Regions from separate parts of the Uniformispora flossi genome, predicted to be linked through region 1. Evidence: predicted binding sites of a transcription regulator. Region 1 holds the regulator's gene; each other region holds the start of a gene.
The links. The regulator HrcA, encoded in region 1, represses chaperone genes, less so after heat shock. The targets are predictions, from matches to a motif close to TTNGCACTCNGNNNNNCNGAGTGCNAA.

Region 1 (10,163 bases):
CGGGCAGGCGGATGTCGACGATGTGGGCGTCGTATCGGTACGGAACCGGGCGGCCGTTGGCCAGGCCAGGCTTGCGGCCGATCGCCCGGCGCCGACGCGTGTAGGCGATACCGCCCAGCGATTGCACCAATCCGATCACGTCGTCGCGGAGCATGATCGACGTCGTCGTGAACTGGATCCGGCAGGTACGGCCCTCCTGCACGACAGGGCCGCCGTCGGAGTCGAGCAAGCCCTGCAGAACGGCCAGCCGCACGTCGGCCGAGTTCTGCACGTACACGTCGGGCACGAACTTCGCATGCGAACGCGCACCGAGCAGCTCCAGCCCGCGCATGACCTCCGTGACCGGGTTGACCAGAGTCACGACGTCTCCGGGAGCCTTGACCCGGTTGAGGACGTAGTCCACGCCGCCGCGGTGCCGCACGTGAACCCCGGGCAGCGCGGCGTCCAACGACTCCGCGAGTTCCGGGTCGGCCGTGGCGAACGACGGGGTGGTGGAGCCGGTAAGGCAGCCGTCGCCGAGCAGCAAGCCCAGGGCGTAAGGGTCCATCGGGACTTCACGCTCGGGAAGGCAGACCGGGGCGGTCAGCATCGGCAGCTCGTAGCGGCGGGCATGCGCTGCCCGCAGGTTGCCGATCATGTCCTTGGTTTCCAGGACACGCCATGGCTTGTTGCGACGGCGGTCCGACGCGGTGCGGACCGTCCACAGGTGCTCGCCGCAGGCCAACGTCCAAGAGCCGTCCTGGGCGGTGACCCGGTAGATGTCCTTCTCGCCCTGAGGGTAGACGCCGAGCACAGGCGTGGGCTCGCCGTTGGATCCGATCACCAGATCACCGACTTCGAGGTCGCCGATGGGGCGGAAACCCTCAGGTGTCAGAACCTTCGTGAACGTCGGCTGCGCGCGGCCACGCATATAAGCCAGTGGTGCGACCTCGATCGTGCCCGCGGCCATCAGGCGCGGGATCGAGTCGGGGTCGATCATGTCGTGCAGGGCGTCGTAGAGCGGCCGCAGGTACGGGTCGATCTTCTCGTACAGGGTGCCGGGGAGGAAGCCGAGGCGTTCGCCGGCTTCGACGGCGGGGCGCGTGAGGATGATGCGGTTGACCTGCTTCATCTGCAGCGCCTGGACGGCCTTGGCCATCGCGAGGTACGTCTTGCCGGTGCCGGCGGGGCCGATGCCGAAGACGATGGTGCGGCGGTCGATCGCGTCCACGTAGCGCTTCTGGTTGAGCGACTTGGGGCGGATCGTGCGGCCGCGGTTCGACAGGATGCTGAGGGTGAGGACCTCGGCGGGCGCCGTGTCGGCACCGGAGCGGAGCATCGCGATCGAGCGCTCGACGGCCTCCGCGGTGAGTGGCTGGCCGGTGCGCAGCACGAGCATCATCTCGTCGAGGAGGCGCTTGACCAGTTCGACGTCCTCGTCGGGGCCGGTGGTCGTGACCTCGTTGCCGCGGACGTGGATGTCGACGGTCGGGAACGCGTCCTCGATCACGCGGAGGAAGGAGTCTCCCGAGCCGAGCAGCGCGACCATCGGATGCTTCGCCGGGATCACGATCTTGGCCTGAGCCTGCGTGGCCTCGGCGGCCTGCGGGGTCGTGGCGGCGTTTTCGGCGGCGTTGCCGGCATCGCCGCGAGCGTGTCGTGTGGAAGCCATGGGCGGCCTTACGGCCTGATCACGCCTACTTTCCGGGACTCGGGATACGGGTTTTCCTCTTGGCAATGGTATCCCTTCGCCCTTGACACGCTCTTGAGGTTTTCGGGCCGGTGATCATGCGGGAGCCGCGGTCCCGGCGCGGGCGACGACGCGGTCGAGGACGTCCCAGTCGAGGCGCGGTTTGTCGTCGCGGTGGCCCGCGAGCAAGACCTCCTGACCGGCGCGCAGGGTGGCCGCGGGGTCGGCGAGGAGGTCGCGGGCGGGGGTGTCGGCCACGGGCGGCGTCGCGGCGGTGTCGGGCAGCCGGGCGAGGGCGGCCAGGCGGTCGGCGAGCGGGGGGTGGCTGTCGTACGGGCCGCGGACGGGCTCGGGAGGCGTGGCCCGCAAGGTGTCGAGCCTGGCCTGGGTGCCGGGCTCGGCGAGGAGCCGGGTGAAGCCGGCGTAGACGTCCTTGGGCGCGTGGCCGATGTCGAGTGCGGCGCGCAGCCGCTCGAGGAAGGTGTCCCACGCGGCGGTGACGGCCTGGACCTCGCTGAGCGCGGCGATCGTCTCGTGCTTGCCGACGGCGCGGGCGGCGGCCGCGTCGGCTTCGTACTCCTGGCGGCGGTCGAACGGCAGGGTGAGGCGGAGGGTGACCTTCGCGTACGCGTCGAGCGGTACCCACAGGCGGGCGGTGGCGCGGTGCCCTTCGAACCGGCGCGTCATGGCGTTCCGCCAGCGGAGGGTCAGGGTGCCGAGGCGGGTGTGGCCGCCCGCGTAGTGGCCCATTTCGTGGACGAGGACGGCGAGGAGGTGCCCGCGGGTGAGGGCGAGGAGCAGCGGCGTGCCGACATAGAGGGTGCGGCGGCCGGACAGGAGGCCGAGGAACCGGGTGTCTTCGTGGGCGGCGGCGTTGGCGTCGGGGAGCAGGCGCACGTCGTCGGGCGCTCGGGTGTGGAGGGCCTCGGCGGCTTCCTCGACGAGTTTCCACAGCTCGGGCTGTTCGGCGCGGGTGACGCGCAGGCTCGCCGGGCGGGCGTAGAACGTGGGGCGGGCGAAGCGCACCAGGACGGCGATGCCGAGGGCGGTCAGGAAGGCGAAAACGGCGCCGCCGCCCCATGCCCAGGCGCCGCCCGCGAGCACCATGCGGGAGCCGGCGTACGCGACCGCGGCGGCGGCACCGACAAGTGCGAGGTAGAGCACCGCGAGCAGGACGAACGCGAGACTCGCGCGCAGTACGGCGTTCATGCCCCCTCGTTCCTCGGACCCCGGCGTCCGCGGAGCCAAGTGTGCGGCGGATGCGACGGCGGGGGAAGGGGCCGGTCAGCGGCGTTTCGGGACGGGGATGCGGTCGAGGTCGGCGGCGACGTGGATGGGGCCGTCGAATTCCTTGCGGGCGTCGTCGACGAACGCGTGGGGGTCGGTGTAGCGCTGCGAGAAGTGGGTGAGGACGAGCAGCCGGGCGCGGGCCTCGCGGGCGACGGCGCCGGCTTGGCGGGCGGTGAGGTGGCCGTGGGCTTCGGCGAGGGCCTCGTCCTCGTGCAGGAAGGTGGACTCGCAGACGAGCATGTCGGTGCCGTCGGCGAGTTCGAAGACGGCGTCGCAGAGCCGGGTGTCCATGACGAACGCGAAGCTCTGGCCGCGGCGGACTTCGCTGACCTCGTCGAGGACGACGAGCTTGCCGTCGATGTCGACGGAGCCTTCGCGTTGGAGGCGGCCGACCGCGGGGCCGGTGACGCCGTATTCGGCGAGGCGCTCGGGGAGCATGCGGCGGCCGTCGGGTTCGACGAGGCGGTAGCCGTACGACTCGACCGGGTGGGAGAGGCGGCTCGCGGTGAGCGCGAAGGCGTCGAGTGGCACGGTCGCGGTGTCGCCGGCGACGGGGTGCTCGCGCAGGACGGCGGTCTCGTGGAACACGCTGGCGTGGTGCAGGCGGTCGAAGTAGGCCTGGCCGCTGGCCGGGTAGTACGCGGTGACCTCGTGCCGCACGCGGTCGAGGCTGAGCCGCTGCACGACGCCGGGCAGGCCGAGGCAGTGGTCGCCGTGGAAGTGCGTGACGCAGATCCGGGTGATGTCGGTCGCGGCCGCCCCGGCGTAGACCATCTGCCGCTGGGTGCCCTCCCCCGGATCGAACAACAGCCCTTCGCCGTCCCAGCGCAGCAGATAGCCGTTGTGGTTCCGGTGCCGCGTGGGGGCTTGGCTGGCGGTGCCCAGGACGAGGAGTTCGCGGGGGGACATGGGATCTATTTTCGACGATGCGGGGGCGGAAGGCTTGTGGGGAGCAGGAGGGCTTGTGAGTGTGCTGAGAGTGCACGGCGATGGCTGGGCGGCTGCCGACGGCGGCTGTGGGTGGCGTGGTGGCCAGTGGGAGTGGTTGTCCACAGCTTTGGTGCGTGAGATGCGGCGGCCGGGATAACCACCCCGCAGACTTCGGGGTGTTGGGTGCTGCACCGGGATTGATCGCCGATGGTGCCCGATGGCGGAGGAGGCGGGGGAGGGCCCTTCGACGCGAGATCTCCCGGATGGTGGTTGGGAGAGGGAGGGCCCGTTGAGGAGCGAAGACACGGTGGGGCAGGGGTGTTACGGTGGCGGCGCGTCCCGCACCGCCACCGCCGTGACCGAGCCCCGGCCTTTCGGGCTTACCCGGGCGGCCAGCTCAGCCCGCGGCCGCCGAGCAGGTGGGCATGCACGTGGAAGACCGTCTGGCCCGCGCCGGCGCCGGTGTTGAACACTATCCGGTAGCCGCTGTCCGCGATGTCCTCCGCCGCTGCCACCGACGCGGCCTCGGCGAGGAGCGTGCCGGCCAGCTCGGGTGCGTTGGCGCCGAGGTCGCCCGCGTTGGCGTAGTGGGCGCGCGGGATCACCAGGATGTGGGTCGGCGCCTGCGGGTTGATGTCGCGGAACGCGACGACGTCCTTGGTCTGGTGCACGACCGTGGCGGGCACGTCACCGGCCACGATCTTGCAGAACAGGCAGTCCGCCTGGGGTTCCCCAGCCGCCATGCGTGCCTCCTAGTGAGTGCAGGTTCGGCGCGATGCTATCGGCTGGCGCCGCGCGGGCCGGTCAGGACCAGCGGCCGCAGCGGGCCAGCAGGACCGATGCGGCCGACACGCCCGCGGTGGACGTCCGCAGCACCGTCGGCCCCAGCCGGTAGGGCGCCGCACCGGCGGTCGTGAACGCGGTGATCTCCTCCGGCGAGACGCCACCTTCCGGTCCGACGACGAGCACGAGATCGCCGTCGCCCGGCAACTCCGCCGTGGCCAGCGGCTCCGCAGCCTCCTCGTGCAGGATGCCCGCGAACGCGGCCCCGCCCAGCAGCCCCGCCACCTGACGGGTCGTCATCGGCTCGGTCACGTCCGGCAGATGCACGCGGCGGGCCTGCTTGCCCGCCTCCCGCGCCGTGGCCCGCCACTTGGCGAGGGACTTCGCCCCCCGCTCGCCCTTCCACTGCGTGATGCAGCGCGATGCGGCCCACGGCACGATCACGTCGACGCCGACCTCGGTCATCGTCTCGACCGCCAGTTCCCCGCGGTCGCCCTTCGGCAGCGCCTGCACGACGACGATCCGCGGCGCCGGCGGCGGCTCTTCGGCGCGCTCGGCGACGTCGACGTACAGCGTGTCCTTGCCCTCGACCACCGCGACCGTGCCGCGCACCGACAGGCCCTTCCCGTCGGTCAGCACGACCTCCTCGCCGACGGCGATCCGCCGGACGGTGACCGCATGCCGTCCCTCGGCTCCGTCGAGGACGACCCGGCGCCCGGTGCGCAGGGCGGGGTCGCCGGTGAGGAAAACGGGTGCGCTCACAATGGGGGCTCTTTCTGCAAGGTTCTCGGAAGGCTTCGGAGGGCTTCCGAAGACTCAGCCCAAGTCTGCCGTCACCCGTGCCACCACGTCCGCCGCGGGTTCGGCGCGCGCGAGCCGCCAGCCCTGGCCGGCCCATAGGGCCATCGCGGCGGGGTCGTCGGCGGCGGCCGCGGCGCGGCGGATCGGGGCCGTCGCGTAGTGGATTTCCGGGTACGCGGCGGGCGCTTCGGCGCTGTGCGCCTCGACGAACGCGTTGACGAGGCCGCGTGCCGGGCGTCCGGAGAACGCCCGGGTCAGCCGGGTCTCGCCGAACCGCGGGTCGGCGAGGGCCGCCTTGTGCGCGGCGGGCGCGCCCGATTCGGGGCAGCGGAGGAACGCCGTGCCGAGTTGCGCGGCGACCGCGCCGGCGGCGAGGACGGCCCGGACTTGCGCGCCGGTCATCAGGCCGCCGGTGGCGATCAGCGGCAGTCCGGTGAGTTCGCGGACGAGCGCGAGGAGGGTGAGGAGGCCGTACGGCTCGCCGATCGGCCCGGTGTTGTCCCAGCGGCCCTGGTGCGCGCCGGCTTCGGTGCCTTGGACGACGAGCAGGTCGGCGCCGGCCGCGGCGGCGAGGCCGGCTTCGTACGGCGCGGTGACGGTGACGGCGGTCAGCGTGCCGCGGTCGCGGAAGGCGGCGAGGAGGTCCGTGGCGGGGCAGCCGAAGGTGAACGAGACGACGGGGACAGGGTCGTCGAGGAGCAGCGCCACCTTGGCGTTCCAGTCGTCGTCGATGCCGTGCGCGGGCACGTCGCCGAGGGCGACGCCGTAGCGGTCGGCGTCGGCCGTCAGGCGCGTGCGGTAGGCGGGGAGTTCGTCGGTGGCGACGGCCTCGGAGGTCTCGCCCGGGACGAAGAGGTTGACGCCGAAGGGCCGGTCGGTGCGTCCGCGCAGGGCGGTGATGTCGGCGGCGGTGGCGTCGGCGGTCTTGTAGCCGGCGGCCAGGAAGCCGAGGCCTCCGGCGTCGCTCACCGCCGCGGCCAGCTCGGGGCCGGAGGCGCCGCCCGCCATGGGGGCTTGGACGAGGGGCAGGGGCCAGGACACGGTCACGGACCGACCCTACGTCGCCGCGCCCGGGAACCACCGCGCCCCGCGCCCCGAAACTCCGGGGCGCGGGGCGACGGCATCCGACGACCGCGTGTCAGCGCCCGTTGAACGCGTCCTTCAGCCGTGAGAACAGTCCCTGCTGCCCGGGCGAGAACTGCCCCTGCGGGCGTTCCTCGCCGCGCAGCTTGGCCAGGCGCCGCAGGAGTTCCTCCTGCTCCGGGTCGAGCTTCGAGGGCGTCTGGACCTCGACGTGCACGATCAGGTCGCCGCGGCCGCCGCCGCGGAGGTGGGTGACGCCGCGGCCGTGCAGCGGGATCGACTGGCCGGACTGGGTGCCGGGGCGGATGTCGATCTCGGTCATGCCGTCCAGGGTCTCCAGGGGGACCTTGGTGCCGAGCGCCGCGGCCGTCATCGGGATGGTGACGGTGCAGTGCAGGTCGTCGCCGCGGCGCTGGAACGTCGGGTGCGGGACCTCGGCGATCTCCACGTACAGGTCGCCCGCGGGGCCGCCGCCGGGGCCGACCTCGCCTTCGCCGGCGAGCTGGATGCGGGTGCCGGCGTCGACGCCCGCGGGGATCTTGACGGTGAGCGTGCGGCGGGCCCGGACCCGGCCGTCGCCGGCGCACTCGGGGCACGGGTTCGGCACGACCGTCCCGAAGCCCTGGCACTGGGGGCAGGGCCGCGAGGTCATGACCTGGCCGAGGAACGACCGGGTGACCTGGCTGACCTCGCCGCGGCCGCGGCACATGTCGCAGGTCTGGGCGGTGGTGCCGGGGGCGGCGCCTTCGCCGTTGCAGGTGGTGCAGGTGATCGCCGTGTCGACCTGGATTTCCCGGGTCGTGCCGAACGCCGCCTCCTCCAGCTGCACCTCGATGCGGATCATGGCGTCCTGGCCGCGGCGGGTCCGCGAGCGCGGTCCGCGCTGGCTGGCCTGGCCGAAGAAGGCGTCCATGATGTCGCTGAACCCGAAGCCGGCGCCGAAGCCGCCGGCCGCGGCGCCCGCGCCCCCGAGGGGGTCGCCCCCGAGGTCGTACATCTGCCGCTTCTGCGGGTCCGAGAGGACCTCGTAGGCGGCGTTGATCTCCTTGAAGCGCTCCTGCGTCTTGGGGTCCGGATTGACGTCCGGATGCAGTTCGCGCGCCAGGCGACGGAAGGCTTTTTTGATTTCCTCGGGCGTGGCATCGCGCCGAACACCGAGGACCTCGTAGTAATCAGTGGTCAACTACGACTCCGCGAGAATCTGTCCGACGTACCGTGCCACGGCGCGCACTGCTCCCATCGTTCCGGGGTAGTCCATCCGGGTCGGCCCGAGCACGCCGAGTTTGGCGAGCGCCTCGTCACCGCTGCCGTACCCGACGGAAACCACCGAGGTGGCGGCCAGTCCCTCGTGCATGTTCTCGTGCCCGATCCGCACCACCATGGCCGGCTCGGTGGCTTCGCCGAGCAGGCGCAGGAGGACGACATGCTCCTCCAGGGCTTCGAGGACCGGGCGGATCGTCATCGGGAAATCCGGACCGAACCGGGTGAGGTTGGCGGTGCCGGCGAGGACGACCCGTTCTTCCTGCTGTTCCACCAAAGTGTCGAGCAGGTTGGCCAGGACGGTACCGACGATCGGCCGTTCTTCGACGGTGAACGATTCGTCGAGGTCCTGGACGAGCAGCGCGACGTCGGCGAAGCGTTTGCCGACGACGCGGGCGTTGATGCGGGCGCGCAGGTCGGCGAGGAGATCCTCGCCGATGGGTGCCGCCACGTCCATGGCGCGTTGTTCGATGCGCCCGGTGCTGGTGATGAGGATGAGCATGACCCGGGTCGGCGCGAGGGTGAGCAGTTCGACGTGCCGGATGGTGGAGCGGGTCAGCGAGGGGTACTGCACGACGGCGACCTGGTGGGTCAGCTGGGCGAGGAGGCGGACGGTGCGTCCCACGACGTCGTCGAGGTCGACGGCGCCGTCGAGGAAGCTCTGGATGGCGCGGCGTTCCGGCGTGGAGAGCGGCTTGATGCCGGCGAGCCGGTCGACGAAGAGCCGGTAGCCCGCGTCGGTGGGGACGCGTCCGGCGCTGGTGTGGGGCTGGGTGATGTAGCCCTCTTCTTCGAGCACAGCCATGTCGTTGCGGATGGTGGCCGGGGACACTCCGAGGTTGTGGCGTTCCGCGAGCGCTTTGGAGCCGACGGGCTCCTGGGTGGCGACGTAGTCCTGCACGATGGCGCGCAGCACGTCGAGCTTGCGGTCGTCCAGCACCGTGCGCACCTCCCTGGCCTGGCCTTGGCACTCCTCTTGTCGGAGTGCCAGTGTACGGCGGTGTCGTCGGGTCCGTACCCTGCCGTCTGTGCAAGGGTCGACGGATGGTACACGCGGAACATGACGAAAGCCCGTCCTGGCGGTCTTTCGGGGCGGGTTTGTATGTCGCGCGGGTGCCCGCTTTGGCACTGAATGTGGCGGCGGTCGCGGGGCGTGCGGGGTTCGTGCTGGTCGACACCGGCTCGTATGAGCGGGAGACCGCGGCGCTGCTCGACGGGTTGGCGTCGGTGCTGGAGCGGGACGGGCTGCCGCGCGCGCGTTGGCGGTGGTGAATACGCACGGGCACTTCGACCATTGCTACGGCAATGCGGAGGTGCTGCGTCGTTTTCCGGACGCGGACGTGTGGGGTCACGCGGGCCTGCCCGCGTATTTGGCGCGGTGGGGCGAGGAGGGCCGGGCGGACGCGGTCCGGTTCGGTATGCCGGAGCGGGACATGGCGGCGGTGCGGATCGTCGCGCCGACGCATCTGGTGGATGCGGGCCGTGAAGTACGGCTGGATATCGGCGGTGCGGAGGCGCTGCTCTACGCGCCGGGCCGGGGCCACACCGGCTGCGATGTGGTGGTGCGGGTGCCGGAGGCGGGGGTGCTGTTGGCCGGGGATCTGGTGGAGGAGTCGGCGCCGCCGTCGTACGGCCCGGATTCGTTCCCGGCGGAGTGGCCGGGCACGTTGGCGCATCTGCTGGAACTGCCCGAGTCGGTGGTGGTGCCGGGGCACGGCGAGCCGGTGGACCGGGAGTTCGTACTGGGCCAATGGGAGTACGTGAAGGCGCGGCGTGCCGACCCCGTCGACGGGGGTTGAGCCCGCTAGCGTTCGCTGCCATGCGCAGCAGGAGTTACGGGCCGGATCTGACCCCGCCGTGGAAGAAGCCGAAGCCGGTTCCCGAGGTGGAGGCGGAGCGGGACCTGGTGGTCGAGGAGGCCGAGACCGGGTTCTGCGGCGCGGTGGTGCGGGTGGAGAAGACCCCCGAGGGCCTGACGGTCACGCTGGAGGACCGGCACGGGAAGCTGCGGGTGTTCCCGATGGAGCCGCGGGGCTTCCTCGTGGACGGCGCGGTGGTGACGCTGGTGCGGCCGCGGGCCGGGCAGCCGGCGCCGCAGCGGAAGACGCACACGGCGTCGGGGTCGATCGCGGTGGCGGGGCATCAGGCGCGGGTGGCGCGGGCGGGCCGGATCTACGTCGAGGGCAAGCACGACGCGGAGTTGGTCGAGCGCGTGTGGGGCGACGACCTGCGGATCGAGGGTGTGGTCGTGGAGTTCCTCGAAGGCGTCGACGATCTGCCCGCGGTGGTAAGTGAGTTCGCTCCCGGTCCGGGTCGCAGGCTGGGGGTGCTGGTGGACCACCTGGTG
Region 2 (10,163 bases), on a different contig from region 1:
TGCGCCCCCGTCCCGCCCGCCGGAACCGCCGTCGCCCCGCGGACCTCACCGACCCGGGTACGGGATTCCACGGGTTCCCCGGCTTCGGGCAGGACGCCGGGGTGTGGCACCGGCCCGACCACCTCGAGGCCCCCGACGCGGAACCGCCGCCGGGGCCGCTGGAACGCGTCGGCCCGGTCGGGTCGTCGGCGGTCGCGGTGCTGGCGGTGGCCTTGCTGGTCGGCGGCCTTGTCGCCGGGTTCGGCCATGCCCCGGGCGATCCGAGTGCCCGCCTCGGCCCGGGGCCGCCCGCGAGCGCCGTCGCCGCCGCGGGACCCGCGGAGGCACCCGCCGCGGCCACCGCCTCCGCACCGGCTGCCCCGCAGTCCGCGGCGAAGTCCGGCGACGTGGTGGTGCTCGACCAGGGACGCACTCCGACGGCGGCCCGCGCGCTCGTGCAGAAGCTGGGCGGGGGCGGGTGGCGGGTGACCGGCACCGGGGCCTTCCACGGCAACGTCCCGGCGACCACCGCCTATTACCCGACGGGCCAGGAAGCCGCCGCGAAGAAGCTGGCCGCGGCGTTCCCGGAGATCCGCCGGGTCAAGCCCGCGTTCCCCGGGATCTCGCAGACCAAGCTCGTGGTGATCGTGGTCGACACGCAGAATCCGCCGCTCGTTCGGAAGGTGTTGGGCACCGAAGCGCCCCATACGCCGTCAAAAGGTCGCTAGGTTGGAGGCCATGGAGCTGCCCCAACCGACCACGCCCGCCGGCAAAGCCGGGCTGACCGCACTCCTCGACGACCCCTCCGGTGCGGTCGTGGCCCTCGATTTCGACGGCACCCTCGCGCCGATCGTCGACGACCCGGAGGCCGCCCGCGCGGACACCGATGCGGTCCTGGCCCTGTCCCGGCTGTCCCCGCACCTGGACGCCGTGGTGATCGTGACCGGCCGCCCCGCCGCGGTCGCCGTCGCCTACGGCCGGTTCGCCGGCGTCCCCGGACTCGACCGCCTCGTGGTGCTCGGCCACTACGGCCTGGAGCGCTGGGACGCGGTCAGCGGGCGCGTGCACGCGCCCGACGTCCCGCCCGGCGTCGACGCCGTGCGGGCCCTGCTGCCCGGCGTGCTGTCCGGACTCGGCCTGTGGGAGACCACCTGGACCGAGGACAAAGGCAGCGCGCTCGCCGTCCACACGCGCCGCGCCGCCGACCCGCAAGGCGCCCTCGACGCACTTCGCGCCCCGCTCGCCGCGCTCGCGCACGACCACGGCCTGGTCGTCGAACCCGGCCGGTACGTGCTGGAGTTGCGTCCCGCCGGGATGGACAAGGGCCAGGCCCTCACCGCGTTCCTCGCGGAACGCGGCGCGCGCAGCGTGCTGTTCGCCGGTGACGACCTGGGCGACCTGGCCGCGTTCGACGCGGTGGAACGGCTGCGCGGCGAGGGCGTCGCGGGCGTGACGGTGTGCAGCGGCTCCGCGGAGGTGAGCGAACTCGCCGAGCGCGCCGACGTGGTCGTCGACGGACCGCCCGGGGTCGCGGCGCTGCTTGCCGCCCTCGCGGACGCGGTGTAGCGGGCGGCCTGCCCAAGCGGAACCAAGCCCGGGTCCATGCCAGCCCGGGGCCGGCCCAAGCCCGGCCCAAGTCCGGCCCGGGCTCAGCCCAGCGCGTCCAGCTGGTCGAGGAACCACTGCTGTGGGCTCAGCGCGGTCGCCGCCGCGGCGAGCCGCTTGGTGCGTTCGCCGCGTTCCGCGTCGTCCATCGACAGCGCGGTGTGCAGGGCCTCGGTCGTCGCCGTCACATCGAACGGGTTCACCACGACGGCGTCCGCGCCGAGTTCCTCGAATGCGCCCGCCTCGCGGGACAGCACCAGCGCGCAGCCGCGCTCGGACACCACCGGGATCTCCTTGGCGACCAGGTTCATGCCGTCCCGGATCGGGTTCACCAGCGCCACGTCGGCGAGCCGGTACGCCGCCAGCGACCGCGGGAAGTCGTCGTTGACGTGCAGGATCAGCGGCTGCCAGGTGCCGTCCCCGAACTCGTCGTCGATCTCCTTGGCGATCCGCTGCACCGCCGCCGTGTACTCGCGGTACTCCGGCAGGTCGTGCCGCGACGGGTACGCGAACGCGACGTGCACCACGCGCCCGAGCCACTCCGGCCGGGTCCGCAGCAGGTCGCGGTAGGCCAGCAGCCCCCGCACGATGTTCTTCGACAGCTCGGTCCGGTCCACCCGCACGATGACCTTGCGGTCGCCGACCGCCTCGCGCAGCGCGGCCAGCCGCGCCTCGACGTCCGGCCGCGACGCGCGGTCGCGCAGGAATTCGGCGTCCGCGCCGAGCCCGTGCACGCCGATCTCGGTCACCCGGCCGGCGTGCGTGACGGTCATCGCCGCGCGGTCGACGTCGGCGCCGAGCAGTTCCTCGCAGCAGTCCAGGAACGCGCCCGCCCACCGCCGGGTCAGGAATCCCGCGTGGTCCGCGCCGAGGATGCCTTCCAGTACGGCACGCGCGATGTCGTCCGGCAGCAGCCGGAAGTAGTCCGGCGGCGCCCACGGGGTGTGCGAGAAGTGCCCGATCCGCAGGTCGGGCCGCAACGAGCGGAGCATCCGCGGGGTGAGCGTCAGGTGGTAGTCCTGCACGACGACCTGCGCGCCTTCGCTCGCCTCCGCCGCGAGGGCCTCGGCGAACGCCGCGTTGTAGGCCTCGTACGACGCCCACTCCTTGCGGAACCGGCCGTCGAAGACCGGCGTGGTCGCCGTGTCGTACAGCATGTGGTGGATGAACCACAGCGTCGAATTGGCTATGGCGTTGTAGGCCCGCGCGAACGTCCCCGGGTCGATGTCCAGCATGTGGACGGCCAGTCCGCCGGTGTCGTACCCGGCCCGGTCGATCCGCCCGGCCGGCGCTTCCCGCGCCGCGGTGCGGTCCGCCTCCGACAGCGCCGCGCACACCCACACCGCGCCGGTGCCCTGGCCTGCCGCGGAGAGCCCGGACACGAGTCCGCCGCCGCCGCGCCGGACGCTCAGCGAACCGTCGTCCTCGGCGTGGAACGACACCGGACCGCGGTTGGACGCGACAAGGACACGTGCTTGGGCGCTCATGCCTGCAAACCTAGCCATCCGGCCGGTCGGACAAACCCCGGAGCCGTGCCGCGCACCCGGGCGCGACCCGGCACGGCGTCCGGGACTGCCCGCGGGATCAGCCGGCGAGCGCGTCGCGGGCGCGGTACTCCGGGATCGTGATCATCGGGGGCCGTTCGTGCGCGGCCACGTCGTGGCTGGTCACCCGGAACCCCTTCTCGTCGCGTTCGAACTGGGCGAACAGCGTGTTGAGGCCGCCCGCGCCCTTGCGCACCCGGCCGTCGCGGTGCAGCCGCTCCAGCACCGCCTGCCAGATCTCGCCCGCCATCCGGCCGAGCCCGGCTTCGTCCTGGTGGCTGTGCCGCCGCACGCCCACGTCGACCTGCGCCATCGCGTCCAGGCCGACCAGGTTCAGGGTGTCGACGAGCATCGCGGTCTCGATGCCGTAGCCGCACGGGAACGGCAGGCGTTCCAGGAGGTGGCGGCGCACCGCGTACTCGCCGCCGAGCGGCTGCACGAACCCGGCGAGTTCCGGCCAGTACATGTTGAGCAGGGGACGCGCGACCAACTCGGTGACCCGGCCGCCGCCCGCGGGCACCACGGTGTCGCCGATCTCCAGCGGCCGGTCGTACATCGCCTTCACGAGCTGCACGGACGGGTCGGTCAGCAGCGGGCCGAGGATGCCGGACACGAAGTCCGCGGAGAACCCGCGCAGGTCGGCGTCGACGAAGCAGACGAGGTCGCCGGTCGTGGCGAGAAGCGATCGCCACAGCACCTCGCCCTTGCCGCGCACCGCGGGCAGCCGGGGCAGGATCTCGTCGCGGTGCACCACGCGGGCGCCCGCCGCGGCGGCGACGTCGGCAGTGCGGTCGGTGGACCCGGAGTCGACCACGACCAGCTCGTCGACGAGCGGGTGGCGCTCCATCAGCTCGCTGCGGATCGTGCGGACTATCGCCCCGACGGTCGGCTCCTCGTCGAGGGCCGGCAGCACCACGCTGACCCGGATCTGCCCTGCCCGCTTTGCTTCCACCAGCTTCGGGACCGGCCAATCGGCGGCGGTCGAGGACCTCCGGTCCAGCCAGCGGCTCACCTCGGGCAGCACTGTGACGTTCCCCTGTCGCTTCTTGCGCGCATCGTGCGATTCGTGTGTCTATCGTCTCGCGTGGCGGACGGCGATGATCGGCGGGTGGCCGCTTCGGTTACAGTCTTCGTCACGAGGTACGACGATCGCACGTCGACCCGGACAAATGCGGTGCACGAGCCGGTGATACGGCCCACTAGCCCGCCATACAGCTCATCCAGAGGGGCAGAGGGAACGGCCCGTTGAAGCCCCGGCAACCATCCGATCGGTACCCATGTGCATTGCACGCGGGCCTCCCGGCGGACTGGTGCCAAGTCCGTCCCGCGGGAACCCCCGTGGGGAAGATGAGGAGAGAGGCCTCGCCATGGCTACACCCACGATCGATTCCGCCGCCCTGACCTCCGGTGCCTTCGGCCCCGCGGCCGCCTTGTCGTGCCGCGAATGCGGTGAGCGCTACGACCTCGGCCCGATCTTCGCGTGTGCGTTCTGTTTCGGGCCGCTGGAGGTCGCCTACGACTTCTCCGGCGGCGTGACCCGCGAGCAGATCGAAGCCGGTCCGAACAGCATCTGGCGGTACGCGCCGCTGCTGCCCGTGTCCGCGGACGTGGCCTCCCGCCCGAACCTCAACCCGGGCTTCACCAAGCTGGTCGCGGCCCGCAACCTGGGCCGCGAGCTGGGCCTGAAGGACCTGTACGTCAAGGACGACTCGGGCAACCCGACGCACTCGTTCAAGGACCGCGTGGTGGCCATCGCCCTCGAGGCGGCCCGCAACTTCGGCTTCACCACGCTCTCCTGCTCGTCGACCGGGAACCTGGCCGGTGCCGTCGGCGCCGCGGCCGCCCGGGCGGGCCTGCGCTCCTGCGTGTTCATCCCGTCCGACCTGGAGGCCGGCAAGGTCGTCACGGCGGCCGCCTACGGCGGCGAGCTGGTCGCGATCGAGGGCACCTACGACGAGGTCAACCGATTCTGCTCGGAGCTGATCGGCGACCCGGTCGGCGAGGGATGGGGCTTCGTCAACGTCAACCTGCGGCCGTACTACGGCGAGGGCTCCAAGACGCTGGCCTACGAGATCGCCGAGCAGCTCGGCTGGCGGCTGCCCGAGCAGATCGTGATCCCGATCGCGTCCGGCTCGCAGCTCACCAAGATCGACAAGGGCTTCCGCGAGCTGATCAAGCTCGGCCTGGTCGAGGACGCCCCCTACAAGATCTTCGGGGCGCAGGCCGAGGGCTGCTCGCCGGTGTCCGCCGCGTGGAAGGCCGGGCACGACGTGATCCGGCCGGTCAAGCCGGACACCATCGCCAAGTCCCTGGCCATCGGCAACCCGGCGGACGGGCCCTACGTGCTCGACGTGTGCAAGCGGACCGGCGGCGCGGTGGAGGACGTCGACGACACGCAGGTCGTCGACGCGATCAAGCTGCTGGCCCGGACCGAGGGCATCTTCGGCGAGACCGCGGGCGGCGTGACCGTCGGCGTGCTGCGCAAGCTGGTGGAGACCGGGCAGCTGGACCCGGACGCCACGACCGTCGTCCTCAACACCGGCGACGGACTCAAGACCCTGGACGCCATCGAGGGCACGACGGGCGCGACCGCGACCATCCGCCCTTCGCTGGACGCGTTCCGCGCGGCCGGCCTGGCCTGACGCCGCCTCCGTAAGAGCCTCGAAAGGTTGATGACACAGATGAGCGTTTCCGTCCGCATTCCGACGATCCTGCGCACCTACACCGACGGCGCCGCCGAGGTCACCGCCGAGGGCGCGACGCTGGCCGAGGTCGTCGAGTCGCTGGAGAAGAGCTACCCGGGCATCGCGGCGCGCGTGCTCGACGACACCGGCAAGCTGCGCCGGTTCGTGAACGTCTATGTCAACGACGACGACGTGCGTTTCGCGGACGGCCTGCAGACCGCGACGCCGGACGGTGCGAACGTCTCGGTGATCCCGGCCGTCGCGGGCGGTTGTTGATCCCGCAATAAACGAAGTCCGCCGCCCGGTGCACCGGGCGGCGGACTTTTTTCATGATCCCAACCCGAGGCCCGCCAGAGCGCCTTGCGGCGCGCCGCATTCGGAACCGCCGATTCCGTGGAAGGCTGGTGCCGGTGCACTCCGGTACTACCGCATTTTCCGGAGATGTCGCGGCAACCGCCACAGAATCCCGTGGCCGGGATCACACCCGAAATGTCCCGTTCGTCGCATTTATTGCGGAGTGAAATGCGGCTTTCCGTGGCCTACGTCACGCTCTGGGGCTTTTATTCCTCCCGGATTTCTCGTCCGTTTGACCTGTTGCGTCGGGCACGCATCCGGATACATTCAGCCGCGGTCGGACGGTTCCACGTACTGGTTCCTGGTGTGTGGCAACAACTCGCGAACCTGCTTGCCCTGTGCTGACTTCACTCAGTCGGTCAAGAAGTAAGCGAACGACCCGGAGCTGCGGCGCGCAGTTTCCGTGAAAGGGCCAGTAACAGGGGAGTTAGGAATGGCTCAGGGCACCGTCAAGTGGTTCAACGCGGAGAAGGGGTACGGCTTCATCGCGGTCGACGGTGGTGCGGACGTCTTCGTCCACTACAGCGCGATCCAGATGGACGGGTACCGGACGCTTGAGGAAGGACAGCGGGTCGAGTTCGAGATCTCGCAGGGGCAGAAGGGCCCGCAGGCGGACATGGTCCGCGTGACCGGCTGAGCCCGTTCACAGCTCTTCTGAATACTGCTTTTCTTCTTCAGACGTGCCGAAGGCCCGGTCCCCCGTGCAGGGGGGTCCGGGCCTTCGGCGTGCCCGGGGGGCGCCGGAGCGGGCGGGACGGCAGGGGCGGCAGCGCGGCGCGGGCCCTGATACGGCCGGGTCCGCTTGCACTCGACCTACCCGAGTGCTAATCATTGGCGTTAGCACTCTGGATGTGAGAGTGACAAAAGGACCGGGCAGACGAGGTCCGGAGGCCGTGGGGGAAGGATCCCCGCGGAGTCGGGTCGTCCGTCGCGGGCGTCGGCCGGTCCTTCAGCATCCACCCCGTTCTGGGAGGACCTCACCACATGGCCAAGATCATCGCGTTCGACGAAGAGGCGCGTCGCGGCCTTGAGCGCGGGATGAACCAGCTCGCCGACGCCGTCAAGGTCACGCTCGGCCCCAAGGGCCGCAACGTCGTGCTCGAGAAGAAGTGGGGCGCGCCCACCATCACCAACGATGGTGTGAGCATCGCCAAGGAAATCGAGCTGGAAGACCCGTACGAGAAGATCGGCGCCGAGCTGGTCAAGGAGGTCGCGAAGAAGACGGACGACGTCGCCGGTGACGGCACGACGACCGCGACCGTCCTGGCCCAGGCGCTCGTGCGTGAGGGTCTCCGCAACGTCGCCGCCGGCGCCAACCCGATGGCCCTCAAGCGCGGCATCGAGAAGGCCGTCGAGGCCGTCTCCGAGCAGCTGCTCAACCTGGCGAAGGACGTCGAGACCAAGGAGCAGATCGCTTCCACGGCCTCCATCTCCGCCGCCGACCCGCAGATCGGCGAGATGATCGCCGAGGCGATGGACAAGGTCGGCAAGGAAGGCGTCATCACCGTCGAGGAGAGCAACACCTTCGGGCTCGAGCTCGAGCTCACCGAGGGCATGCGCTTCGACAAGGGCTACATCTCGCCCTACTTCTCCACCGACCCGGAGCGTATGGAGGCCGTCCTCGACGACCCGTACATCCTGATCGTCAACAGCAAGATCGCCTCGGTGAAGGACCTCCTCCCGCTGCTGGAGAAGGTCATGCAGAGCGGCAAGCCGCTCGCGATCATCGCCGAGGACGTCGAGGGCGAGGCCCTGGCCACGCTCGTCGTCAACAAGATCCGCGGCACCTTCAAGTCCGTCGCCGTCAAGGCCCCGGGCTTCGGCGACCGCCGCAAGGCCATGCTGGGCGACATCGCCATCCTCACCGGTGGCCAGGTCGTCAGCGAAGAGGTCGGCCTCAAGCTGGAGAACGCGGGCATCGACCTGCTCGGCCGCGCCCGCAAGGTCGTCGTCACCAAGGACGAGACGACGATCGTCGACGGCGCCGGCGACTCGGACCAGGTCGCGGGCCGCGTGAACCAGATCCGCGCGGAGATCGAGCAGTCCGACTCGGACTACGACCGCGAGAAGCTCCAGGAGCGCCTCGCCAAGCTGGCCGGCGGCGTGGCCGTCATCAAGGCCGGCGCGGCCACCGAGGTGGAGCTCAAGGAGCGCAAGCACCGCATCGAGGACGCGGTGCGCAACGCCAAGGCCGCCGTCGAGGAGGGCATCGTCGCCGGTGGTGGCGTGGCCCTGCTCCAGGCGTCCGAGGGTGCGTTCGGCAAGCTCGAGCTGGACGGCGACGAGGCCACCGGTGCCGCGATCGTCAAGCTCGCCGTCGAGGCCCCGCTGAAGCAGATCGCGGTCAACGCCGGCCTTGAGGGCGGCGTTGTCGTGGAGAAGGTGCGCAACCTTCCCTCGGGCCACGGTCTGAACGCCGCGACCGGCGAGTACGTCGACCTGGTCGCGACCGGCATCATCGACCCGGCCAAGGTGACGCGCTCCGCGCTGCAGAACGCGGCCTCCATCGCCGCGCTGTTCCTCACCACCGAGGCCGTCATCGCGGACAAGCCGGAGAAGGGCGGCGCCCCGGCCGGCGGCGCCCCCGACATGGGCGGCATGGACTTCTGATCCGAGGGCCCGGTGACCGGGCCCGCGGACCGGACGGCGGGTATTCGACGCCGAGGTCTCTTCGGAGGGCGGCATCCCCTTGGGGGTGCCGCCCTTCGGCGTTTCCTACTCGGCCGCCGAGAGCCACCCCAGCGGGGCGATCGGAGTCGCCGCCTTCTCGCACATCCACGTCGGGTCTTCGCCCAGTTCGGGTTCCAGGTAGAGCTGGTGGGCGTCTTCCGTGTCGGCGTGGTGGGGGCAGGCGGGCCAGCGGATGCCCGTTTCGTCGAGGGCTTCCTGGACGTCCTGCGCGACGAGTCCGGGGGCGAACTTCGCGCCGTCCGGCCACTCGCGGCACCACCAGCGGCGCCCCGCCACGGCGTCCTCGACGAGGGACACGATGGCCGGGTCGGTGGCGCCGCACGCGGTCAGGTCGCGCAGCACCACCGCGCGGGCTTCGTGAAGGGCGGTTTCGACGGGGTCTTCGATGGGGTCTGCGTCCACCCCTCCATTGTCCGCGGCCGGGGGCGGAGCCGCGGCGGGGGCACGCGGCACGGGCAGGGCCGATCGCGTGGCGGACGTCGTCCCGCCGCGTCCCCCGGGCCTGTCGGCCGCGCCGCGGGGGATGATCGACCCGTGACGGTACTCATCGATCCCCCCACGTGGCCCGGTCACGGCCGCATGTGGTCGCACCTGGTCAGCGACGTCTCCTACGACGAACTGCACGCGTTCGCACGCGCTTTGGGCGCGCCCGAGCGCGGGTTCGACCGGGACCACTACGACGTCCCGGCGGAAATGTACGACCGGGCGATCGCGCTGGGCGCGCAACCGGTCGGCGGCAGGGAACTCGTGGCGCGGCTCAATGCCGCCGGGCTGCGGCGGCGGAAGCGGCGCAACGCGGGCCCGGCGCCGGACGCGCCCTAGACACGCCCTGGCGCTCAGCCCTGCTGCCGGGGGATCCCGCCTTCCAGCCGCTCCAGTTCCGTCCGCAGGTTGCGCCGCGCCGGCTCCTCGTAGCGGGCGTAGCCCATCGGCGTGTGGAACAGCCGTGGCAGCGCCAGCAGATCACGCAGTACCGCGGCGCGCGCGTTGCGGAAGGCCTCCTCCGGGACGAACGCGTACTCGTCCCGGACCGCCGCCGCATAGGCGTCGTAGGTCTCGCGCGGCGTGGCCAGGATCGCGAGGTCCGCGTCGCACAGCACCGCCGCGTTGCGGTCGCCTTCGGACGGGGCGTGCTCGGCGGTGACCCGTACCAGCCGGGCGGTCTCCGCGACCAGCGGCGGGTCGATGCCCGCCTCGGTGAGCGCGCGTTCCGCGAGGCGGGCGCTGCGTTCCTCGTTGTCGGCGCGGGCCGGGTCGTAGACCGCGTCGTGGAACCACGCGGCGAACCGGACCGCGTCCGGGTCGT
Region 3 (10,163 bases), on a different contig from region 1:
GCCAGCTTCGCAAGGCGCTCCTGGAGCTTCTCGCGGTCCCAGTCGGAGTCGGTGTTCTCGATCTCGGCCTTGAGCTGGCGGACGCGCTCGGAGATCTTCTCCGCGTCGCCGGCGCCGTCGACGACCGTCGTGGCGTCCTTGGTGATCGTCACGCGGCGGGCGGTGCCGAGCACGTCCAGGCCGGCCTGGTCGAGCTTGAGGCCGACCTCGGGCGCGATGACCTGGGCGCCGGTGAGGATGGCCATGTCCTCCAGCATCGCCTTGCGGCGGTCGCCGAAGCCCGGGGCCTTGACCGCGACGGCGTTGAACGTGCCGCGGATCTTGTTGACGACCAGCGTGGACAGCGCCTCGCCGTCGATGTCCTCGGCGATGATCAGCAGCGGCTTGTTGCCGCCCGACTGGATGACCTTCTCGAGGATCGGCAGCAGCTCGGCGATCGCCGAGATCTTGCCCTGGTTGATCAGGATGTACGGGTCGTCGAGGACGGCCTCCATACGCTCCTGGTCGGTCACCATGTACGGCGACAGGTAGCCCTTGTCGAACTGCAGGCCCTCGGTGAACTCGAGTTCGAGGCCCATGGTGTTCGACTCTTCGACGGTGATGACACCGTCCTTGCCGACCTTGTCCATCGCCTCGGCGATCAGCTCGCCGATCTGCCGGTCCTGCGCGGAGAGCGCGGCGACGTTGGCGATGTCTTCCTTGCCCTCGATCGCGCGGGCGGTGCCGAGCAGCTCGTCCGACACGGCCTTGACCGCGGCGTCGATGCCCTTCTTCAGGTCCATCGGCGCGGCACCGGCGGCGACGTTGCGCAGGCCCTCGCGGACCAGCGCCTGCGCCAGCACGGTCGCGGTGGTGGTGCCGTCACCCGCGATGTCGTTGGTCTTGGTCGCCACCTCCTTCGCGAGCTGCGCGCCGAGGTTCTCGTACGGGTCGTCGAGTTCCACCTCGCGGGCGATGGTGACGCCGTCGTTGGTGATCGTCGGCGCGCCGAACTTCTTGTCGATGACGACGTTGCGGCCCTTGGGGCCGATCGTCACCTTGACCGCGTCCGCGAGCGCGTTGACGCCGCGCTCGAGCGAACGACGGGCGTGCTCGTCGAACTGGAGAATCTTGGCCATGGGATGTGAATCCTCTGTTCCTCTTCGGCTTGGTCAGCCGTTTTTCAGCGCGTGATGCGGCACGTGTGCGGTGCGCTGCCGTGCGGGTGCGAAACGATGCGTTCCGGTTCGCCTCGCACCGCCGCGCGGACCGTCACGGCGCCGCGGTCCTTGCCTGCGCAACGACACCGCCCCGGGCGCCCCAGTCGGGGTGCCCGGGGCGGGTCGTTGGCTCAGCGGGTGGCTGCGATCGTCACTTCTCGATGATTGCGAGAACGTCGCGCGCCGAGAGGACGAGGTACTCCTCGCCGTTGTACTTCACCTCGGTGCCGCCGTACTTGCTGTAGAGCACGGTGTCGCCGACCTTCACGTCGAGCGGCAGTCGCTGCCCGTCCTCGAACCGGCCCGGGCCCACGGCCAGGACAGTGCCCTCCTGGGGCTTCTCCTTCGCCGTGTCCGGAATGACCAGGCCCGAGGCCGTGGTCTGCTCGGCTTCGAGCGTCTGGACCACAATGCGGTCCTCAAGCGGCTTGATGGCAACCTTGGTGCTGGCGGTCGTCACGATCCGACCTCCCCCTTCGGAGATCTCACGGGGTAATTGTCAGGTGGCGACCAGGTAAGCCCGTCGTCGCGGGTGCCGGACCTGCCCGTCGCGTTGGCACACTCATGGGGAGAGTGCCAATCACAGACCCTAGGCTTCGGTTAGCACTCCGTCAACTAGAGTGCCAATAACCCGGGGGGCGTGTTGCACCTGTGCCCCCTGCGCCAAGCGCGCCGCGAGCGGTAACGGACCGCTGTCGTACGGATCCGATCGATCGTGATCGGGCACGCGTACCGTCAGTTCGAAGCGCCGGCGGGGATCGCGGGCTCGGGACGATAATCCGGGCATGAGCTACCCAGTCGAAGGGCGGTGAGGCGGCCGCCGCGTGTGGCGGAGCTGCTGCCGGAACTGTGTGAGGAACTCTGCCGGCTCCTGCGTGACGAAGGGGAGTACGGCCTCGCCGCGTTTCTGCCGTCCATGCCCGTCGTCGGGACGTGCGCGTGCGACGGCGACCACTGCCAGAGCTTCTACACCGCCTCCAGGCCCGTCGGCAGGTACGGCTTGGGGCACCGGAACATCGCGTTGTCCCCCGAGAGCGGGATGGTCATCCTCGACGTCGTCCATGGCGCGATCATGTTCGTCGAGGTCCTGGATCGCCCCGGGGTGAAAGTGCCCTCCGCCTGCTGAGCCCGCTGACAGTCCACGGGTGTGGTCGTGCGGTTTGGTGAAGTCGCTATGTACCAAGCGATTCTGCGAACGGGACCGCAGATGGACGCGGTGCTTGTCGGGGCTCGTCGGTAGCGCCACGGCCCTCGCTGCGAGGGAGCCGCCCGGACACATACTTCACCCCCCTTCCGCGCCATCACCATGCGTGCGTAGGGAGTGTGTGGGGGCCGGGCGGGGTGCTTCGGGGGTGCGGGTGGAGCGGCGCCAGTAGTCGAGGGCGACGGCTGTGCCGATGAGTGCGGCGAGGATCTGCGCGGAGATGTGCAGCACGCGGGTGCGGCCGGAGTAGGCGAACCAGGAGTTCACGCCGGCGGCGCAGATGGCGACGGTGTAGGCCGCCCAGGCGTAGGCCGCACGGCGCAGGCTTTGGCGGGTGGGCGGCCGGTTTCGACGGGGGCGCTTCCGTAGGCCGCCCGGCCGGTGGCCCCGGCGGTCCCGGTGGTCTCGGGCCTTCTGGCTCTCACGCGCCACGCTGTTCCCCCACATCCCCCGTGCCTACGCCGCCTTTGCCACCCCGCCACACCGCGCGACAACCATACGGTCGACAAGGTGTGGGGGTGATCGGGGCGTGCGCACCGACCGGGAGAATGGGTGGGTGGATACCCAGACCTTTGCGTTGTTGATGGCCGATGAGGGGCGCGGGCTGCTCGAGCGGGTGCGGGGGTTTGGGACCGGTGACGAGATCGCCCTGGCGACGAGGCTGCGGAAGGAGTTCCCGGCGGAGCTGGTCGCCGCGGCGATGACGCAGGAGCGGCTGCGGCAGCGGGGGAAGGCGAAGTTCGGGGACGATGCCGCGCGGATGTTCTTCACGGCGCACGGAGTCGAGCAGTCCACCCGGGTGGCGGTCGCCGATCACCGGGCCGCACGCATCGCCGCCGCGGGCATCCGTACCGCGGTGGATCTGTGCTGCGGGATCGGGGGTGACGCGCTCGCACTCGCGCGTGCCGGGGTGCGGGTGGTGGCCGTCGACCGGGATCCGCTGACGTGCGCGGTGGCCGCGGCGAATGCCGAGGCGCTGGGGCTCGCCGAGCGCGTCGAGGTGCGGTGCGCCGATGTGACCGAGGTCGAACTCGCTGGGTACGACGCCGCGTTCCTCGACCCGGCGCGGCGGACCGCGCGGGGGCGGGTGTTCGATCCGGAGGCCTACTCGCCGCCGCTGTCGTTCCTCGACACGCTCGCCGCGAAAGTGCCGTGCGGCGCCGCGAAGGTCGCGCCGGGGATTCCGCACGAGGCCATCCCGTCGGGGATGGAAGCCGAATGGGTGTCCTACGCGGGGGACGTGAAGGAAGCCGTCCTCTGGTGGGGCGAGAAACTCGTCGAACAGCCGCTTCGGGCAACGCTGTTGCCGCAGGCCGCGTCCCTCGCGGCGGCCACCCCGCGTCAGGCGCCGCACGGCCCTGTGGGGCGTTACCTCTACGAGCCCGATGGCGCCGTCATCCGCGCCCACTTGGTCGCCGAGGTCGCCGAGGAGGTCGGCGGCGTGCTGGTGGACGAGTCGATCGCCTACATCACCGCCGACACGCTCGTGCCAACCCCGTTCGCACACGCGTACCGGCTCACCGACGTGCTGCCCTTCAACCTCAAACGGCTCAAGGCCCTGGTCCGGGAACGCGACATCGGCACGCTGACGGTGAAGAAGCGCGGCTCGGCCGTCACACCCGAGGAAGTCCTGAAGAAGGTCAAGCCGTCCGGGCGAACGTCGGCGACGGTGTTCCTGACCCGGGTCGACGGCGCGCCGACGATGCTGCTCGGCCACCCCGTGTAAGGCAAGCCCGCCGGAATCCGGCCACCGGCCACCCCCGACGAGCCCGCCCCTCACCACAGGACCGAACTCACACGTAGTCGTCCAAGCGCGCGATGGTGAACCCCTGTTCCTGGATCTTCTTGAACAGGTTCGCCATCATCTGCGTCATCGTCGTGCCCTTCAGCTCCGACGGTCCGCGGAAGTGCGCCAGGATGATGTCGCCCGGATGGAGCTTCTTCAGGCCCTCGTCGTACTGCATGTCGTTGATCTGCATCGACTCGCGCCACAGGATGATCGCGCCCATCCCGCACTCCCCCGCCGCCTTCAGCGTGGCGTCGTTGTAGTTCCCGAACGGCGGCCGGAACAGCACCGGGCGCTTCCCGTATGCCGCCGCGATGGCGTCCGAGTCGCCGCAGATCTCGCGCTTCTGCGCCTCCGCCGACAGCGTCTTCAGGTTCGGGTGGTCGACGGTGTGGTTCTGGATCGTGTTGCCGAGTTCCTGGAGCTTCTTGAAATAGTCCGGGTTCTGCTTGATGTATGTGTCGTTCAGGAACATCGTCACCGGCACGCCGAGGTCCTTCAGCATGTCGAGGAACTTCGGGTCCTTCTCCGCCCCGTCGTCGAGCGTGACGAACACGATCTTCTGGTCGGTGGGGACCTGCCGGACCACGACCGGTGCCGACAGATTCGCCTTCACCGGCTTCTGCGCGGGCGGCTTGGGCGGTGCGGCGAACGGCTTGATGCCCCAGCGCGCCGCTGCCGCCTGGACGTCGTCCGGAGCGGGGGCGGCCTGCGTGTTGTTGCCGGGCGCGGACGAACCGGAGGGCACCGCACCGGCGCTGGGCATGTTCTGTCCGAACGGTTTCGGCTTGTTGTCGTCCCCGCATCCCGCCAGGAGCAGCGCCGCGACGACCGCGCCCACCACACCGAGCCGCACCCGGGCCCCCGTCCGAGCTGCCCGAGCCGCCCGAACTGCTGTACGTACCGCCACGGTTCCGCGCCCTTCATCGATCCACAGCGTCACACCGGCGTCCCACCGTACGCGGCTCCGCATACACCATCGCGCAACCGACCGGCCCGGGAATGTCGATACGGGTGTATAGGTCGGCGTGCACAGGGCACACTCAAGTCCTGAAGGCATGGCACGTGCGGCGGCGCGTCGCCATGCGGTGCGGCCGTCCCGTCCCCGGCTTGTGAATCAGGCCTCCTCGTCGGGGACGGGCCGGATTTCTCGGCAGGTCGCGGGATGGCCCGCGGAGCACCCTCAGGACCACCGCGGTTCCCCGGGCCGCCCGCGTACGGACGGCTCCGAGGACTACACGCGCGCGAGGCCGCCCACCGTTGCACCCGAACACCCACACGAGTACCGGCCCGAACACCAGCGCGGGCACCGACCCGGGCGGCAACCCGACATCCGACGGCTCAGCGCTGCACCTGCTCGAAGTCCCACGCATGCGGCGGACGTGCCAGCAGATCCGCCGGCGGATCCGGCAGTCCGGCCGGGTCGCCGGTCCACAGGCTGATGACCACGACGCGGCTGTCCGCGCTGCGGAACACCTCGGCACGCGTCAGCCCGGGGGCGCTGCGCAGCGACGGGAGCGCCGTCGCGTAGACCCATTCGACCAAGGCCTCGGCGCTGCCGGGTTCGGCTTTCGCCTCCCACATCGACGCGGTCACGGGTGCGGTCACAGCTGACTCCTCAGGCCTGGGTGACGGTAACCGGCATCGACGAATCCGCCGGAATGTCGAGCAGCGACGGGCGCCGGTTGCGGTTCACCATTTCCGCGCCCAGCGCCGCGACCATCGCGCCGTTGTCCGTGCACAGGCCCGGACGGGGCACGCGCAACGAGATCCCGGCCGCCGCACAGCGCTCCGCGGCCATCGCGCGCAGCCGCGAATTGGCCGCGACGCCGCCGCCGAGCAGCAGGTGTTCGACGCCGTTCTCCCGGCACGCCCGGATCGCCTTGCGGGTGAGCACGTCCACGACGGCTTCCTGGAACGACGCCGCCACATCCGCGACCGGCACCGGCTGCCCGTCGCGCGCCCGGCCCTCGACCCAGCGCGCTACCGCGGTCTTGAGTCCGGAGAAGGAGAAGTCGTAGGCCGCGTCGCGGGGGCCGGTGAGGCCGCGCGGGAACGCGATCGCCTCCGGGTCGCCCTCGCGGGCCTTCCGGTCGATCACCGGCCCGCCCGGAAACCCGAGCCCGAGGACACGGGCGACCTTGTCGAACGCCTCCCCCGCCGCATCGTCGATGGTGGAGCCCAACGGCCGTACATCGGACGTCACATCGGGCACCATCAGCAGCGACGAATGCCCGCCCGACACCAGCAGCGCCATGCACGGCTCCGGCAGCCGCCCGTGCTCGAGCTGGTCGACGCAGACGTGGGCGGCGAGGTGGTTGACGCCGTACACCGGCTTGTCGAGCGCCATCGCGTAGCCCTTGGCCGCGGCGACGCCGACGAGCAGCGCACCGGCCAGGCCGGGGCCGGAGGTGACCGCGATCGCGTCGATGTCCGCCATCGTGACGCCTGCGGTCTTCAGCGCGCGGTGCACTGTGGGGACCATGGCCTCCAAGTGCGCGCGACTGGCCACTTCGGGGACCACGCCGCCGAAGCGGGCGTGCTCGTCGACGCTGGACGCAACCGCGTCGGCGAGCAGCGTGGTGCCGCGCACGATGCCGATACCGGTCTCGTCGCACGAGGTCTCGATGCCGAGGACCAGGGGTTCGTCAGCCACCGGCGGAGGCTCCGTTCGAGTCGGGCGAGGCAGCAGCAGAAGCGGGAGCAGCGGAAGGAACAGGGGTGCGGCTCAGGTCGCAGCGCATGACCAGCGCGTCGACGTTGGCCGGCTGGTAGTAGCCGCGGCGGATACCGAGCGGCGCGAACCCGAAGCGTTCGTACAGGCGTTGCGCGCGGACGTTGTCCACGCGGACTTCCAGCAGCACGTGCCCGCAGCCGTGCGCGCGGGCCGCGGACAGCAGGTCGGCGAGCAGGTCGGCACCGAGGCCGGTGCCCCACAGGTCGCGCCGGACGCCGATGGTCTGCACGTCGGCGTCGCCGCCGGCCACGGCCAGGCCCGCGTAGCCGGCGATCGTGCCGGACGCGTCCTCGGCAACCACGTAGTGGTGGGTTTCCGGCTCCGCGAGTTCCGACCAGAACATGCCCTCGGACCAGGCGTCTTCGGGGAACAGGTCGTGTTCGAGCACGAGCAGCGGTGCGATGTCCCACCAGCGCATGGCGCGGAGCGTGGGGGCGGAGTCCATGTCGCGAGTCTACGGCGGCGAAGCGGACACCCCGGCCACGCGAGGGCCGCGCGAAGGCCGCGCGAAATCCACACGCAGGCCGCACGCAGGCCGCGCGAAGGCGACGCGAAGGCCCGGACAAGCCTGGACCAAGGCCCCACGAAGATCCACACAAAGGCCACACAGGGATCCCCACCGCGATCCGCACGACCGCGCGACGACCGCGCCACGACCGCGCACGCCCCCGCGCCCGGCAACCCGCTCCTCGCGCCCCCTGGGATTCCGCTGCCCGACCTGCTTCGATTCCCTCGGGGTCTACGCGCGGAGAAATCCGCCGTGCCCGGCCCGCCGAGTTGTCCGCTTTCCCGTTCGTTGTTCCGCCCCGCACGGCCCGGCCGTCGTTCCGGCGACGGCCCGCGTTCACCAGCGCTCCCGAGGATTTGCCCGTTCGGCCCACCGCCCCAGGAGGATCAGGAGGATCCGGGTGACATCTCGACCGACGCCGCCACGCAGGCGCCGATCTCCCCGCACGCTCGCGACGGCCGTCGCGGGCGCGCTCGCCGTGAGTCCCGTGCTGATCGCCGCGCATCCGGCTGCCGCGGCCCCCTCTCCCGACGTGCTCGTCGCCGAGGTCTACGGCGGCGGCGGCAACGCGGGCGCCACCCTCACCCACGACTTCGTCGAACTCGTCAACAAGTCCGCCGCCGCCGTCGACCTGACCGGCTGGACCGTGCAGTACCGCTCGGCGACCGCCGCCGCGGGCACCGCGTGGCAGGCCACCGCGCTCACCGGCAGCATCGCCCCGGGCGGGCGCCTGCTCGTCGCCGAAGCCAAGGGCCAGAACGGCACCGTGGCACTGCCGACACCGGACGTCGCCGGGTCGATCGCGATGTCCGCGACCGCCGGCACCGTCGCGGTGGCCGCCACCGCCGACCGGCTGACCTGCTCGACGCCCGACGAGTGCGCCGCCGACACCCGGGTCCGCGACCTCGTCGGCTACGGCAACGCCGCCGTCCGCGAAGGCTCTCCCGCGACCGGCGCGTCGAACAGTGCCGCGGTCGCCCGCGACGCGTCTTCCGACGACACCGACGACAACGCCGCGGACTTCACCGCGGGCGCGCCCACTCCGGTCAACGCCCGCGGAGAAGTCCCGGGGACGCCGGGCGGCGAGCCCGCGCCGACCGCGCGCATCCACGACATCCAGGGCACCACGCGGGTCTCGCCGAAGAACGGCGCCCAGGTCTCCGCGGTCCCCGGCATCGTCACCGCGATCCGCCCGTTCGGCTCGTCGCGCGGCTTCTGGATCCAGGACCCGCAGCCCGACGACGACCCGCGCACCTCTGAAGGCCTGTTCGTGTTCACCGGCAACGCGACGCCGCAGGGCGTCGCGGTGGGCGACGCGGTCACGGTGACCGGCAAGGTCGAGGAGTACTACCCGGGTTCCGCCGACGCCGCGCCGCAGTCGCTGACCGAACTCACCGGCGCGTCGTGGACGGTCGCGTCGTCCGGCAACCCGCTGCCCGCGGCGGTGGTGCTGGACGCGGCGTCCGTGCCGGACGCCTACACGCGGGACGGTGCGCTGGACACGCTGCCGCTCCAGCCGTCCGCCTACGCGCTCGACTTCTACGAGTCGCTGGAGAGCGAGCGCGTGCAGGTCGCCGACACGCGCGTCGTCGGCGCCACCAACACGCACGGCGAGCTGTGGGTCACCACCGAGCTGGGGCAGAACCCGACGGCGGGCGGTGGCACGCTGTACGGCTCGTACACCGCACAGAACCCGGGCCGGATCAAGGTCACCTCGCTCATCCCGTTCGCCGAGCGCCCGTTCCCGACGGCGAACGTCGGCGACACCCTTTCCGGCCCGACCGCGGGTCCGATGACGTACGACAGCTTCGGCGGCTACGGCATCGCCGCCACCACGCTCGGCCACCTGACCTCCGCGGGCCGCACGCCCGAGGTGACGCGCGATCAGAAGACCACCGAACTGGCGGTCGCCACGTACAACGTGGAGAACCTGTCGCCGAAGGACACGCAGGCGAAGTTCGACCGCCTCGCCCGCGGCATCGTCACGAACCTGGCGACGCCGGACATCGTGGCCCTGGAGGAGATCCAGGACAACAGCGGCCCGGACGACGACGGCACGGTCGCCGCGGACCAGACCCTGAGTCGGCTCGTCGCCGCGATCTCCGCGGCCGGCGGCCCGGCGTACCAGTGGCGGTCGATCGCGCCGCAGGACGGGAAGGACGGCGGCCAGCCGGGCGGCAACATCCGCACCGCGTTCCTGTTCGACCCCAAGCGCGTGCAGTTCGTCGACCGCCCCGGTGGCGACGCGACGACCGCGGTCGACGTGCGCAAGACCTGGTACGGCCAGACCCAGCTGACCGCCTCCCCCGGCCGCGTCGCGCCGACCGACGAGGCGTGGGCGAACAGCCGCAAGCCGCTCGCCGCCGAGTTCCTGTTCCGTGGCCGGACGGTGTTCGTGATCGCGAACCACTTCGCGTCCAAGGGCGGCGACCAGGCGCTCGACAGCCGCTTCCAGCCGCCGACCCGGACCTCGGAGGTGCAGCGGGTCCGGCAGGCCGCGGTGCTGCACGACTTCGTGAGCAAGCTGCTGGCGTCCGACCCGAAGGCCAATCTGGTCGTGCTCGGCGACCTGAACGACTTCGCCTTCTCGCCCGCGCTGCAGCAGCTGACGTCGGACGGATCGTTGCGCAGCCTGGTCACCACGCTGCCCGCGGACGAGCAGTACGGCTACGTCTACAACGGCAACAGCCAGGTCCTCGACCACGTGCTGACCAGCCCGCGGATCACCC

Region 2: groL (chaperonin GroEL) is a predicted target of HrcA. The motif match lies at 6,968-6,994, and genes of this name have one in related genera.
Region 3: groES (co-chaperone GroES) is a predicted target of HrcA. The motif match lies at 1,800-1,826, and genes of this name have one in related genera.

The regions. Positions count from the first base shown of each region.
Region 1 covers NZ_JBMULZ010000015.1:193,817-203,979, forward strand. Annotated here, with positions in the region: gene ACPA54_RS28420 (PhoH family protein) at 1-1,528, opposite strand, end outside; gene ACPA54_RS28425 (M48 family metalloprotease) at 1,766-2,878, opposite strand; gene ACPA54_RS28430 (ribonuclease Z) at 2,954-3,868, opposite strand; gene ACPA54_RS28435 (histidine triad nucleotide-binding protein) at 4,270-4,632, opposite strand; gene ACPA54_RS28440 (16S rRNA (uracil(1498)-N(3))-methyltransferase) at 4,694-5,434, opposite strand; gene ACPA54_RS28445 (nitronate monooxygenase) at 5,489-6,520, opposite strand; gene dnaJ (molecular chaperone DnaJ) at 6,612-7,739, opposite strand; gene hrcA (heat-inducible transcriptional repressor HrcA) at 7,740-8,756, opposite strand; gene ACPA54_RS28460 (hypothetical protein) at 8,939-9,088, shown strand; gene ACPA54_RS28465 (MBL fold metallo-hydrolase) at 9,085-9,615, shown strand; gene ACPA54_RS28470 (DUF3097 domain-containing protein) at 9,636-10,163, shown strand, end outside.
Region 2 covers NZ_JBMULZ010000004.1:447,461-457,623, reverse strand. Annotated here, with positions in the region: gene ACPA54_RS11915 (LytR C-terminal domain-containing protein) at 1-707, shown strand, start outside; gene otsB (trehalose-phosphatase) at 718-1,545, shown strand; gene ACPA54_RS11905 (alpha,alpha-trehalose-phosphate synthase (UDP-forming)) at 1,629-3,071, opposite strand; gene ACPA54_RS11900 (glucosyl-3-phosphoglycerate synthase) at 3,169-4,152, opposite strand; SAM riboswitch class I at 4,342-4,482, shown strand; gene thrC (threonine synthase) at 4,496-5,770, shown strand; gene ACPA54_RS11890 (ubiquitin-like small modifier protein 1) at 5,810-6,088, shown strand; gene ACPA54_RS11885 (cold-shock protein) at 6,600-6,803, shown strand; gene groL (chaperonin GroEL) at 7,151-8,776, shown strand; gene ACPA54_RS11875 (hypothetical protein) at 8,882-9,259, opposite strand; gene ACPA54_RS11870 (DUF4031 domain-containing protein) at 9,392-9,679, shown strand; gene ACPA54_RS11865 (HD domain-containing protein) at 9,694-10,163, opposite strand, start outside.
Region 3 covers NZ_JBMULZ010000004.1:133,206-143,368, forward strand. Annotated here, with positions in the region: gene groL (chaperonin GroEL) at 1-1,118, opposite strand, end outside; gene groES (co-chaperone GroES) at 1,351-1,659, opposite strand; gene ACPA54_RS10415 (hypothetical protein) at 2,026-2,325, shown strand; gene ACPA54_RS10420 (hypothetical protein) at 2,482-2,835, opposite strand; gene ACPA54_RS10425 (class I SAM-dependent methyltransferase) at 2,987-4,129, shown strand; gene ACPA54_RS10430 (polysaccharide deacetylase family protein) at 4,197-5,045, opposite strand; gene ACPA54_RS10435 (antibiotic biosynthesis monooxygenase family protein) at 5,531-5,797, opposite strand; gene tsaD (tRNA (adenosine(37)-N6)-threonylcarbamoyltransferase complex transferase subunit TsaD) at 5,808-6,845, opposite strand; gene rimI (ribosomal protein S18-alanine N-acetyltransferase) at 6,838-7,371, opposite strand; gene ACPA54_RS10450 (lamin tail domain-containing protein) at 7,913-10,163, shown strand, end outside.